DNA from 3 places in the Chromohalobacter sp. HP20-39 genome. Region 1 is predicted to be linked to each of the others. Evidence: predicted binding sites of a transcription regulator. Region 1 holds the regulator's gene; each other region holds the start of a gene.

The links. Region 1 encodes PhoB, which activates phosphate uptake and scavenging genes when phosphate is short. Its sites were predicted from a motif close to TGTCATANNNNTGTCANA; they were not measured.
Region 2: RVY79_RS13900 (glycosyltransferase family 1 protein) is a predicted target of PhoB. The motif match lies at 1,752-1,769, and genes of this name have one in related genera.
Region 3: RVY79_RS11325 (glycosyltransferase family 1 protein) is a predicted target of PhoB. The motif match lies at 2,067-2,084, and genes of this name have one in related genera.

Annotation. Positions count from the first base shown of each region.
Region 1 is NZ_JAWHTP010000002.1:412,225-415,633, forward strand. Features, by position in the region: gene fhuF (siderophore-iron reductase FhuF) at 1-39, shown strand, start outside; gene phoR (phosphate regulon sensor histidine kinase PhoR) at 69-1,388, opposite strand; gene phoB (phosphate regulon transcriptional regulator PhoB) at 1,394-2,083, opposite strand; gene ubiA (4-hydroxybenzoate octaprenyltransferase) at 2,208-3,101, opposite strand; gene RVY79_RS05465 (chorismate--pyruvate lyase family protein) at 3,157-3,409, opposite strand, start outside.
Region 2 is NZ_JAWHTP010000007.1:114,242-117,650, forward strand. Features, by position in the region: gene RVY79_RS13895 (phosphatase PAP2 family protein) at 9-575, opposite strand; gene RVY79_RS13900 (glycosyltransferase family 1 protein) at 547-1,704, opposite strand; gene RVY79_RS13905 (LysM peptidoglycan-binding domain-containing protein) at 1,836-2,744, opposite strand; gene RVY79_RS13910 (acyltransferase) at 2,675-3,409, opposite strand, start outside.
Region 3 is NZ_JAWHTP010000004.1:404,203-407,611, reverse strand. Features, by position in the region: gene RVY79_RS11330 (exoribonuclease II) at 53-1,993, shown strand; gene RVY79_RS11325 (glycosyltransferase family 1 protein) at 2,147-3,265, shown strand; gene RVY79_RS11320 (polysaccharide deacetylase family protein) at 3,258-3,409, shown strand, end outside.

The DNA.
Region 1 (3,409 bases):
TTGGAAGACCAACCGCCACGACGTGTCGCCAACGGCTGATATGTCGAGCGGGCATTTTTCTGAAACGTTTAGTCGCCGCCCACGGCACGCCGTTCTTCAGGGGCGGTGCGCACGCGCGTGGCGGGGAAAACACAGCGGAAAAGCGCGCCCTGGCTGGGGTGGCTGTCGATGTCGAGATGCGCGTCGTGACGCAGCAACACATGCTTGACGATGGCCAGCCCCAGCCCGGTGCCACCATTGGCGGCGCTGCGGCCCTTGTCGACACGATAGAAGCGTTCGGTGAGGCGTGGCAGGTGCACGGGGTCGATACCGTCGCCGTCATCTTCGACCTCGACTGCGGCGCCCTCCTTCCAGGGCTTCCAGCGTAGCGTGACGGTGCTCCCCGGCGGTGTGTAACGCACGGCGTTGAAGACCAGGTTGGAAACGGCGCTGCGCATCTCGCCTTCGTCACCCAGCAGGCAATGGTCGGTGTGGATGTCCAGGGCTATCTCGTGGCTGCCTGCGCAAAGGTTGGCGGCGTCGTCGCGAATGTTTTCCAGCAGCGTGACCATGTCCAGCGGAGCCGGATCGTCGCGGGTCTGATCGGTTTCCAGCTTCGACAACAGCAGCAGATCCTCGACCAGGTTCTGCATGCGCTGGGTCTGTTCCTGCATCTGGCCGAGGCCGCGTTGCCAGCGCGACGGTAGTTGATCGGCCTGATCGAGATAGGTCTCGAGATAACCGGTCAACACGGTGAGCGGGGTGCGCAGCTCATGCGACACATTGGCCACGAAGTCGCGCCGCATCTGCTCGAGACGATGCAGTCGCGAGATGTCGCGCGCCATGACCAGGCGCTCGTTGTCGCCAAACAGCGTGACCTGGTATTGCAGCGTCACGTCATCGCGTATCGGTGAGGCCAGGGTCAGCGGTTCGCGGTAATCGCGGGCATTGAAATAGGCCACGAAGCGCGGGTCGCGCAAGAAATTGGTGATGTGCTGGCCGCGATCATGGGGCGTTTGAAAGCCGAGCATCTGGGCCGCGGCGCTGTTCCACCATTCCAGGTCGCCATGTCGGTCGAGCATGACCACGGCATCGCGCATCGCCTCGCAGGAGTCCTGTACGCGGCGGATGATATCGCGCAGGCGGGCCTGCGATTGACGCTGGGTCTTCTGATACTTGTAGAGGCGGTCGAACAGGTCGCCCCAGACCCCGGCGCCGACCGGTGGGGTGTCATGCGGATGCTGGGTCAGCCAGACATACAGGGCGCGCAAATGGCGCAGATGTAGATAGACATAGAGTCCGAGACCGGCGGCCAGCCCCCAGCCGGGTTCGCCGAAGAGCCACCCGAGGACACCGAAACCGATGACGATATACGCCAGACGCCACAGTTCATTGGTCCAATAGTACACGTGCGCTACTCCTTGGTGGAGAAGCGATAACCGGTGCCGCGTACCGTCTGGATGAGGTGTTGGTGGTCATCGCCGAGCGCCTTGCGCAGGCGGCGAATATGCACGTCGACGGTGCGCTCCTCGACGTAGACATTGCCACCCCAGACTTGGTCGAGCAACTGGCTACGGGTGTAGGCGCGCTCCTGATGCGTCATGAAGAACTGCAGGAGCCGATACTCGGTGGGGCCCACGTCCAGCGCTTCGCCGTTGGCGCTGACCCGGTGACTGACGGGGTCGAGACGCAAGCCGTCGATTTCCACCGTGTCCTCGACCCCGGTGGGCGTGGCGCGTCGCAGCACGGCCTTGAGGCGTGCCACCAGCTCCCGCGGCGAGAACGGCTTGGTGATGTAGTCATCGGCGCCGGCTTCCAGCCCCTGAATCTTGTTGTCTTCCTCGCTCTTGGCGGTGAGCAGGATGATCGGCAACTCGGCGGTGGCGGTATCGCGCTTGAGACGTCGCGCCAGTTCGATACCGCTGGTGCCGGGCATCATCCAGTCCAGCAGCAATAGATCGGGCTGGTCATCGACCACCATGGCGTGTGCCGTTTGGGCATTGTCGGCTTCCAGCACGCGGTAGTCGGCCATTTCCAGCGCCACTGCGATCATTTCGCGGATGGACGCCTCGTCATCGACGATGAGCACGGTCTTGGCGGTCATGGGCGTGGGCCTCTTGCGGATCGCGATGCAGCGAATCACTCATGAATGACATCAGCATGACGATTACAACGCGCTAATGTGACAGCTTCGTGACAATCGTGCTCTTTACCTATAGCTCATAGCGTCACATAGGCCATAACGCCAGGGCGATGCCTGCGAAGGTCACCAGCCCGGCCCAATGATTGTTGAGGAAGGCGCGGAAGCAAGGATCGCGCTCGCGATAACGAATCAGAGAGTGCTGGTAGACGAAGATCGCCACCATGGCGGCCAGACCCAGCCAGAAGAAGCCGCCGAGCGCCAGACGCAGGCCGACCCAGGCGAGTAGCGCGACGGTCAGGGCCTGCAACAACCCGATGATCAGCCGGTCGGCGCGGCCGAACAGCACTGCCGTGGATTTGATGCCCACCTTGAGGTCGTCGTCGCGATCGACGATGGCGTATTCGGTGTCGTAGGCCACCGTCCAGGCCACATTGGCAGCGAGTAGCAACCACGCCTCGAGCGGTACCTGGCGCTGAATGGCCATGAACGCCATGGGAATCCCCCACGAGAAAGCCGCGCCCAGCACCACCTGCGGGAAATGCGTATAGCGCTTCATGAACGGATAGGTGGCCGCCAGCGCCAGTGCCGCGAACGACAGCAGCACTGTGGGCAGGTTGGTCAGGCAGACCAGGCCGAAGGCAATCACCACTAGCACCGCGAAGGTGGCCTTGGCTTCCCTCTCGGAAATGCGCCCGGTGGCCAACGGCCGGTCACGCGTACGCTTGACGTGGCCATCGAAATGCCGGTCGGCGTAGTCGTTGACCACGCACCCGGCGGCGCGCATCACATACACGCCGACGACGAAGATCAGCAGTGTGCCGCGTTCGGGAATGCCCTCGGCCGCCAGCCATAGCGCCCATAGCGTCGGCCACATCAGGAGCCAAGTGCCGATGGGCCGGTCCAGGCGCGTCAGGCGCAGGAAGTCCGGCACGCGGGCCAGGCCGGTAGGGCGCGCGGCGTCGGATGAATCGGCGGACATCGGGCTCTCCTCTAACAACTTGAACAACGTGCCTGTGAAAACGTGAGCGACCAGCTTAGCGCGATGATAACGCGAGGTCAGCGTCCATGGCGTCGAGAAAGAATTCCTGGACGAGAATCGATGTACGCCCCAGGCGCAGGATCGAGCGTCGCCCCCAGGGCGCGGCGCGGTCGTGTGCCGTGACGAGCGAGGGAGCCGGCGACCGAATGATGTCGATAGGGCCGCGTTCGAGGCCGGGTTGGCGAAACAGCCAGCTACCCAGCGAACGTGTCCCCAGCGACTGCAGTCGCGTGCCTTGAAGCGACGCC
Region 2 (3,409 bases), on a different contig from region 1:
ACAATCATCTAGTCCAAAGCAGGGAGCCATTGCCCATAAGTCGCCCCCCAAAGCCCCATTTGGGCGATGGCGAACCCCAGTATTGCGCCTGCGATGACATCGCTGAGGTAATGCAAGCCCAGGATGACACGCGAAGCGGCGATCAGCCCTGCGAGCGGAAGAACCACAATGAGCAACCATGGCGATGTCGCGGCAGTAAACGTGCAGAACATGACGGCATGCAAAGTATGCCCGCTGGGAAAGCTGTAACGGTCCAAGGGTGGCATGGTGCATGGGATGCTCGAGAACGTTATATAGGGACGTTCACGACAGAGGCGCGTCTTGACCCAGCGGTAGAAGAGGGCGCCAGCTGCAGCGCATAACCCCCACATTAGCGTCAGGCGCCAGCCTTCCCGTCCATAGATGATCGGCTGCATCAAGGCCAAGGCCACCCAGGCCGGCCAGTCGCCGATACGGCTGCAAAACTTGAACAAGCCGTATATCAACCGCCGCTGGCTGAGCAGGGCGATGCGCTGACAGAGCTGCCATTCGAGGGAGTCCAGGCGTTCAAACGTGACCGGGGGACGAGATCGCATGCGGGCTCTCCTGAGTCGCCATGATCAAATACGTCAAGAAGCGTTCGCCGATGACATGCCAGCTCTGGTCGGCGACTTTTTCTCTGGCCGCGATGCCGGCGCGTTTTCTCATGTCCGAATTCAGGCAGAGCTCTACGGCTGCCTGGACAAAACCGTCATCGTCGGTCGCGTCTATCAAGCGTCCTTGGCGTCCATCCGCGATCAACTCGCTCGCGGCGGCTTGATCGAAAGCGACCACAGGAAGCCCGCTGGCCATGGCTTCGGGCACCACGTTTCCGTAGGTCTCTGAATGAGACGGGAACAGGAACATGTCCGCGCTGGCGTAGTGGCGTGCCAAGTCTTCTCCACTTAGAAAACCGGTGAAAATCGCGTTGGGCAGCATTTTCTCCAGATGCTGCCTTTCGGGGCCATCACCGACCAGCACGATACGCAGTGTCGGCTGTACCTCCTGCAACGCGCGTAACGCACGCACGAGGAGCGGCATGTTCTTTTCGGCAGCCAGGCGACCCGCATAGAGTACGACCGGGCGGTCGGTATTGGCACCCCATTGAGTTCTGAGGTGAACGTCGCGTCGTTCTGGGGTAAAGCGTTGAGCGTCGATACCGCGGCCCAATACGTTTACACGCTGGAACCCACGCTGATATAAGCGCTCGGCTTGGGCTCGGGTCGGAACGAGCGTCATCTGGCAACGGTTGTGAAAGTAACGTAATCCGGCGCTAACGATGCCGCTGGCCCAGCGTAAGTGATAGTTCGCCGCGTACTGGTCGAAATTGGTGTGGAAACCGCCGACGACGGGAATCGATAAATGACGCGCCGTGGCCAGCGCAGCCCAGCCCAACGGGCCTTCTGTCGCAATGTAAACGACATCGGGGCGTGACTCTCGCCACAGGCGTGATAAACGACGCCAGGCAGGCGAGCCGACATTTACATCGGCGTAGCCTGGAAGGGAGAAAGCGCGAACTTGCATATCACGTTCGGCACGTCCTTCTCGGCCGTCTTGGTGGGGGCGGGGGCGCACCAGTTGCAGGTTGACGTTGCGCGCTGAGAGGTGATGGGCCAGATGGCCCAACGTGTGTGCCACACCGTTGATCTCGGGTGCCCAGGTTTCACTGACCAATGCGACTCGCATGATGCACCTCCGTGGCATATCAAGACGCTGTCAGGTTCAAGCATCCTGATGACAGCTGTGCGACACCATCGTGACGATACGATGTCGTCAACCAAGAGTGCCGTATTGTCGATGGGCCAGATATTTCTTGTCTAGCGTAGCACCTGTTTGGGATCGACGGGTTTTCCGCCATGACGGATATCGAATAGCAGGTCATCGCGCCCCGTGGCATGTCGATGACCGACATCGCAAACGGGCGTGCCTTGCTGTACCTCATCACCATCTTCGACGAGTAGGCGTTGGCAGAGCGCATAGACGCTCTGCATGTTGTCACGGTGGTGAATGATCACCACACGCCCCAACTGTCGCATGCTATCGGCAAAGCGGACGGTGCCGTCGGCAACGGCCAGTGCCTGACTATCGGCAGAGGTCGACAACAACATTGGCTGGAGAGTGCCGTATGAGTCAGTGCCGTAGTCACGAGCGATCTGGTATTGCTTGAGCGGCCAGTGCCAAGCGTGGGCACTGCTGGGCAACGCCCCCGGGTCGGGAAGTGAGCGGCTACGTGTCGGACGGCTGGAAGCCGCCGTCGGAGACGTTCCCGTCGTCGCGCTACCCAGAGGCACCGTGATTAATTGCCCGATATTCAGATCATTCGCCGCTAATCCTGGATTCGCTGCTTGAAGACGTTTGACACTACTGCCAAATAGTCGGGCGATACTTGAGTAAGTATCCCCCGGACGTACTTGATAGCGATATGGGCCTCCGCCTGGTGCCCGTTCACGATGGGTAGGCACCAAGATGCGTTGCCCGATGGCCAGGCGGCGTGCATCGGCGCCGGGATTGAACCGCTGCAAGCGCAGCAGGGGGACTCCTGCTTGCTTGGCGATTTGCCCTAGCGTGTCGCCACGTTGAATGGAAACCCAGTTGCCGGCGATATTGCCGCCACGATAGCCACCGGCACCTGGCCCCCCCGCACAGCCGGCGAGTATCAAGACAAAGAGGAGGAGGGGAATGATGCGAGCGCACGATCCTTCTCCTGCCATAGCGCGTTCAACCATGAATGGAAGCGTTCCTTGTAATGCGGGTCCAGATGATAGTCGCCATTGCTCATCCAGTCGGGCACGTTGAGTCGGCGTGCCTCCATATGTACAGGGATTTCGCGGCCGCAAAGGAAATGCCAAAAGTTCGGGGCCGCATGGCGATAATGAAGCGTGATGTCGAGAATGCCGCTCAGGCGATCACCCATTAGATTTATGACCTGCGCGGTGCCACCGGCTTTGGGGCGCAGCAGATGCCGAAACGGACTCGCTTGGTGATCACGCTTGGTGGGGGTGAAGCGGGTCCCCTCGACGAAGTTGTAGATCGTCATCGGCATTTCCCGGGCGCGTTCGCACATGCGTTGCGTTGCGCGGCGGTCACGTTCTGCCAACTTTGGCTGCCGAGTAAGCTCGCTACGTGCGTAGCGACGCATGAAAGGAAATTCGAGCGCCCACCAGGCAAGGCCGATGACCGGGACGAAGATCAACTCGCGCTTGAGAAAAAACTTGGGCATCGAGGTCCTTCCGTACAGCACGTACTGCATGACGAAGATGTCCGTCCAACTGCGGTGGTTGGCGATGACCAGCCACCACTGGCTAGGAGACAGTCCCTCGGGTAAGTGCGCGGTGATGCGTGGCTTGACCCAATGACGGATCCACCAGTTGTTAGTGGCGATCCAGGCCAG
Region 3 (3,409 bases), on a different contig from region 1:
ATACGCGAACCCGTATAGTATCGGCCTACTCCCCCCAACCGAATGTGTCTCGATGCTGCAGAACAACTCCGCGCTTGCCCAGCTCAAGCAACAGATTCGTGAAACCACCCCGCGCGTCCAAGGGGTGATCAAGGCCACCGACCGCGGCTTCGGCTTTCTCGAAGCCGAAGACGGCACCTCCTATTTCGTTCCGCCCCCCGCCATGAAGCAGGTACTGCATGGCGACCGCGTCGATGCGCTGATCAAGCAGGAGGGGGACAAGACCTCCGCCGAGCCCGATACGCTCCTCGAAGCCGGGCTCGACCGCTTCGTGGCACGACTGGTCAAACGCGATGGACGTCTTAGCGTGGTACCCGACCATCCGTTGATCAACAACCAGTTGCGCGCACGCCTCAAGAACACGCTCGACGAAAGCACGCTCGGCGACGGCGACTGGGTGGTGGCACGCTTGGTGCGCCACCCGCTCAAGCCCGACGACCGTGGGTTCTTCGCCCAGGTCGACGAGCTCGTGGTCAAGGCCGACAACCCCGCTGTGCCGTGGCGCGTGACCCTGGCGCGTCACGCGCTGGAACAGGCCTCGCCGCAATTCGGCGAGCAGTGGCCGCTGCACGATGAAGGTCTCGAGCGCGAGGACTGGACCGCGACGCCCTTTTTCACCATCGACGGTGAAAAGACCCGCGACATGGACGACGCTCTGCACATCGAGACACGCGAAGATGGCTGGCGTCTCAGCGTGGCGATTGCCGATCCCACGGCGTACGTGCGCGAAGGTGATCCGGTCGACCTGGAAGCGCAGACACGCGCCTTTACCGTGTATCTGCCGGGCCAGAACGTCACCATGCTGCCGGAAACGCTGGCCAACGAGCTGTGCTCGCTGAAGGAAGGCGAGGCGCGCCCGACCCTGGTTTGCACATTGGATATCCAGCGCGATGGCACCCTCGGCGATTATCGCTTCTTCGCCGCCAATGTCCGTTCGCATGCGCGCCTGGTGTACGACCAGATCTCCGACTGGCTGGAAGGCCAAGGCGATTGGGCCCCTGCCGACGACACCATGGCCACGCAGCTCAAGGCCTTGGCCGCGATGACCGAGGCCCGCAACGCATGGCGCGAGGAACACACACTGGTGTTCAAGGACCGCCCCGACTATGCCTTCGACGTCGATGACTCGGGCAACGTGCTGGCGGTGCGTATCGAGGAACGCCGCACCGCTCAGCGCATGATCGAAGAGTCGATGATCGCGGCCAACGCTTGTTGCGCCGACCTGCTGGCTTCGCACGTGGGCCATGGCATCTTCAACGTGCATCAGGCGTTCGAGCCCGAGAAGGCCGATCAGGCGATCGAGTTCCTGGCCACTCAGGACATCAGCGTGGAACGCGAACAGTTGCTCGAACTCTCGCGCTATCGCGAGCTGCGCCGCGCCCTGGAAGCTCGTGAGGACGCCTGGCTCGATGCACGCCTGCGGCGTTTCCAGGGCTACACCAATATGTCCGCCCAACCCGGTCCGCACTTCGGGCTGGGGTTGCCGGCATACGCTACCTGGACATCGCCCATCCGCAAGTACGGCGACATGGTCAATCACCGCTTGATCAAGCGCGTACTCAAGGGCGAAGACGCACCCGCCGAGGCCAGCCAGGCATTGACCGAGCAGCTCACCGAGCGGCGGCGTCTCAACCGCATGGCGGAACGTGACGTCAAGGACTGGCTCTACGTACGCTACCTCGGCCCCTCCGCCGAAAACGGCGAGGTCTTCGATGCCGAGATCATCGCCATCAACCGTGGCGGTATGCGGGTGCGCTTGACGGCCAATGGCGCCACGGCGTTCGTCCCGGCACCGTTCATGCACAGCGATCGCGACAAGGTCGCCATCGACGACAAGGAAGGCCGCATCCAGGTCGAAGGCGAACCGCGTTACAAGCTCGGCGATAGCGTTCAGGTCGCACTGGCCGAGGCCGTCGAGACGACACGCTCGCTGGTCGCACGCCCCGCCGTCTGAAGCCGGCCATGCCTTGCGTCACAAGCAGTGGACGCAAGGCATGGCATGTGCCAGCGTAATCTCATGACAGCGCGGTGACATTCCTACGACAAGCCCGTCAGGGCCCGAGCGGTCACTCCGTAACCAACCGGGAAGGTTTCAAGGAGTCACGCCTTGCATATCGCCGATATCACGATGTTCTACGCCCCTGCCAGCGGCGGGGTGCGGACCTATCTCGAAGCCAAGCGCAACCGTTTGGCACAACTGCCTGGAGTGAGGTCCAGCCTCTTGGTCCCCGGCGCGCGCCATGCGATCAGTGAGTCCATTCATGAAATCCCCGCACCACCGCTCCCCTTCGGCCAAGGTTATCGTTTTCCTCTAAAACGCGAGGGCTGGCGACGCGAGCTTACCCAACTGGCACCGGATCTCATCGAGGCCGGCGACCCTTACGTCACCGCTTGGGCCGCGCTCGACGCCGGTCGGACCTTGGATGTGCCCGTGGTAGGGTTTTATCATTCCGACCTGCCTCGCCTGATCGGCAATCGTCTCGGAAATTGGACACGCATGGCTCTCGAGCGCTATGTCGAAAACCTCTATGGGCGTTGCGATCGCATCCTCGCGCCGAGCCGCGTCATCGCCGATAAACTGCGTGGCCTCGGCCTCGACAATGTCGCCCTGCAGCCGCTAGGTGTCGACTTGAAGGCTTTCTCGCCCCAGCGCCGCCAAGATACCTACCGCCAGCGCTTGGGTCTCGACGATGATACCCGCCTGCTGATCTTCGTGGGACGCGGCTCGCGCGAGAAGAACCTGCCGGTCCTGCTGGAGACCGCTAGGCGTCTCGGCAAGGGTTACCACCTGCTGTTGATCGGGCCACAGATGCCGCAACGCGTTCCCGACAACGTCAGCGTCATCGGTCACTATACGGCCACCGCCGAGGTCGCCGAATGGCTGGCCAGCAGCGACATGCTACTGCATGCCGGTACCCAGGAAACCTTCGGCCTGGTCGCCCTGGAAGCCATGGCGAGTGGCATTCCGGTCGTCGCGGCGCGTGCCGGTGCCCTGGCCGAGAACGTTCCCCTCGGCTGCGGGCTACTCTGTGAGCCCCACTCGGTAGAGGACATGGCGCGTGCCGTGCATGAACTCTGCGCCAATGCGCCCGAGGAACAAGGGCGCCGTGCCCGCTTACATGTCGAACGCCATCACGATTGGGATATCGTGGTCTCCAGCCTGATGCATCATTATCGTGAATTGACCGGACAACGCGTCAATACCGAGAGTCTTCAGCATGGATGATCGCCACCTTGCCCTCGTCCTCCACGATGTCGCGCCGGAAACCTGGCCCGACTATGTCGATTTCGTGGCCAAGGTCGACGCCCTGGCACGTCGATACGGCCCAATCCCGATTACCTGGCTGGTAGTGCCTGATTTTCACCATCG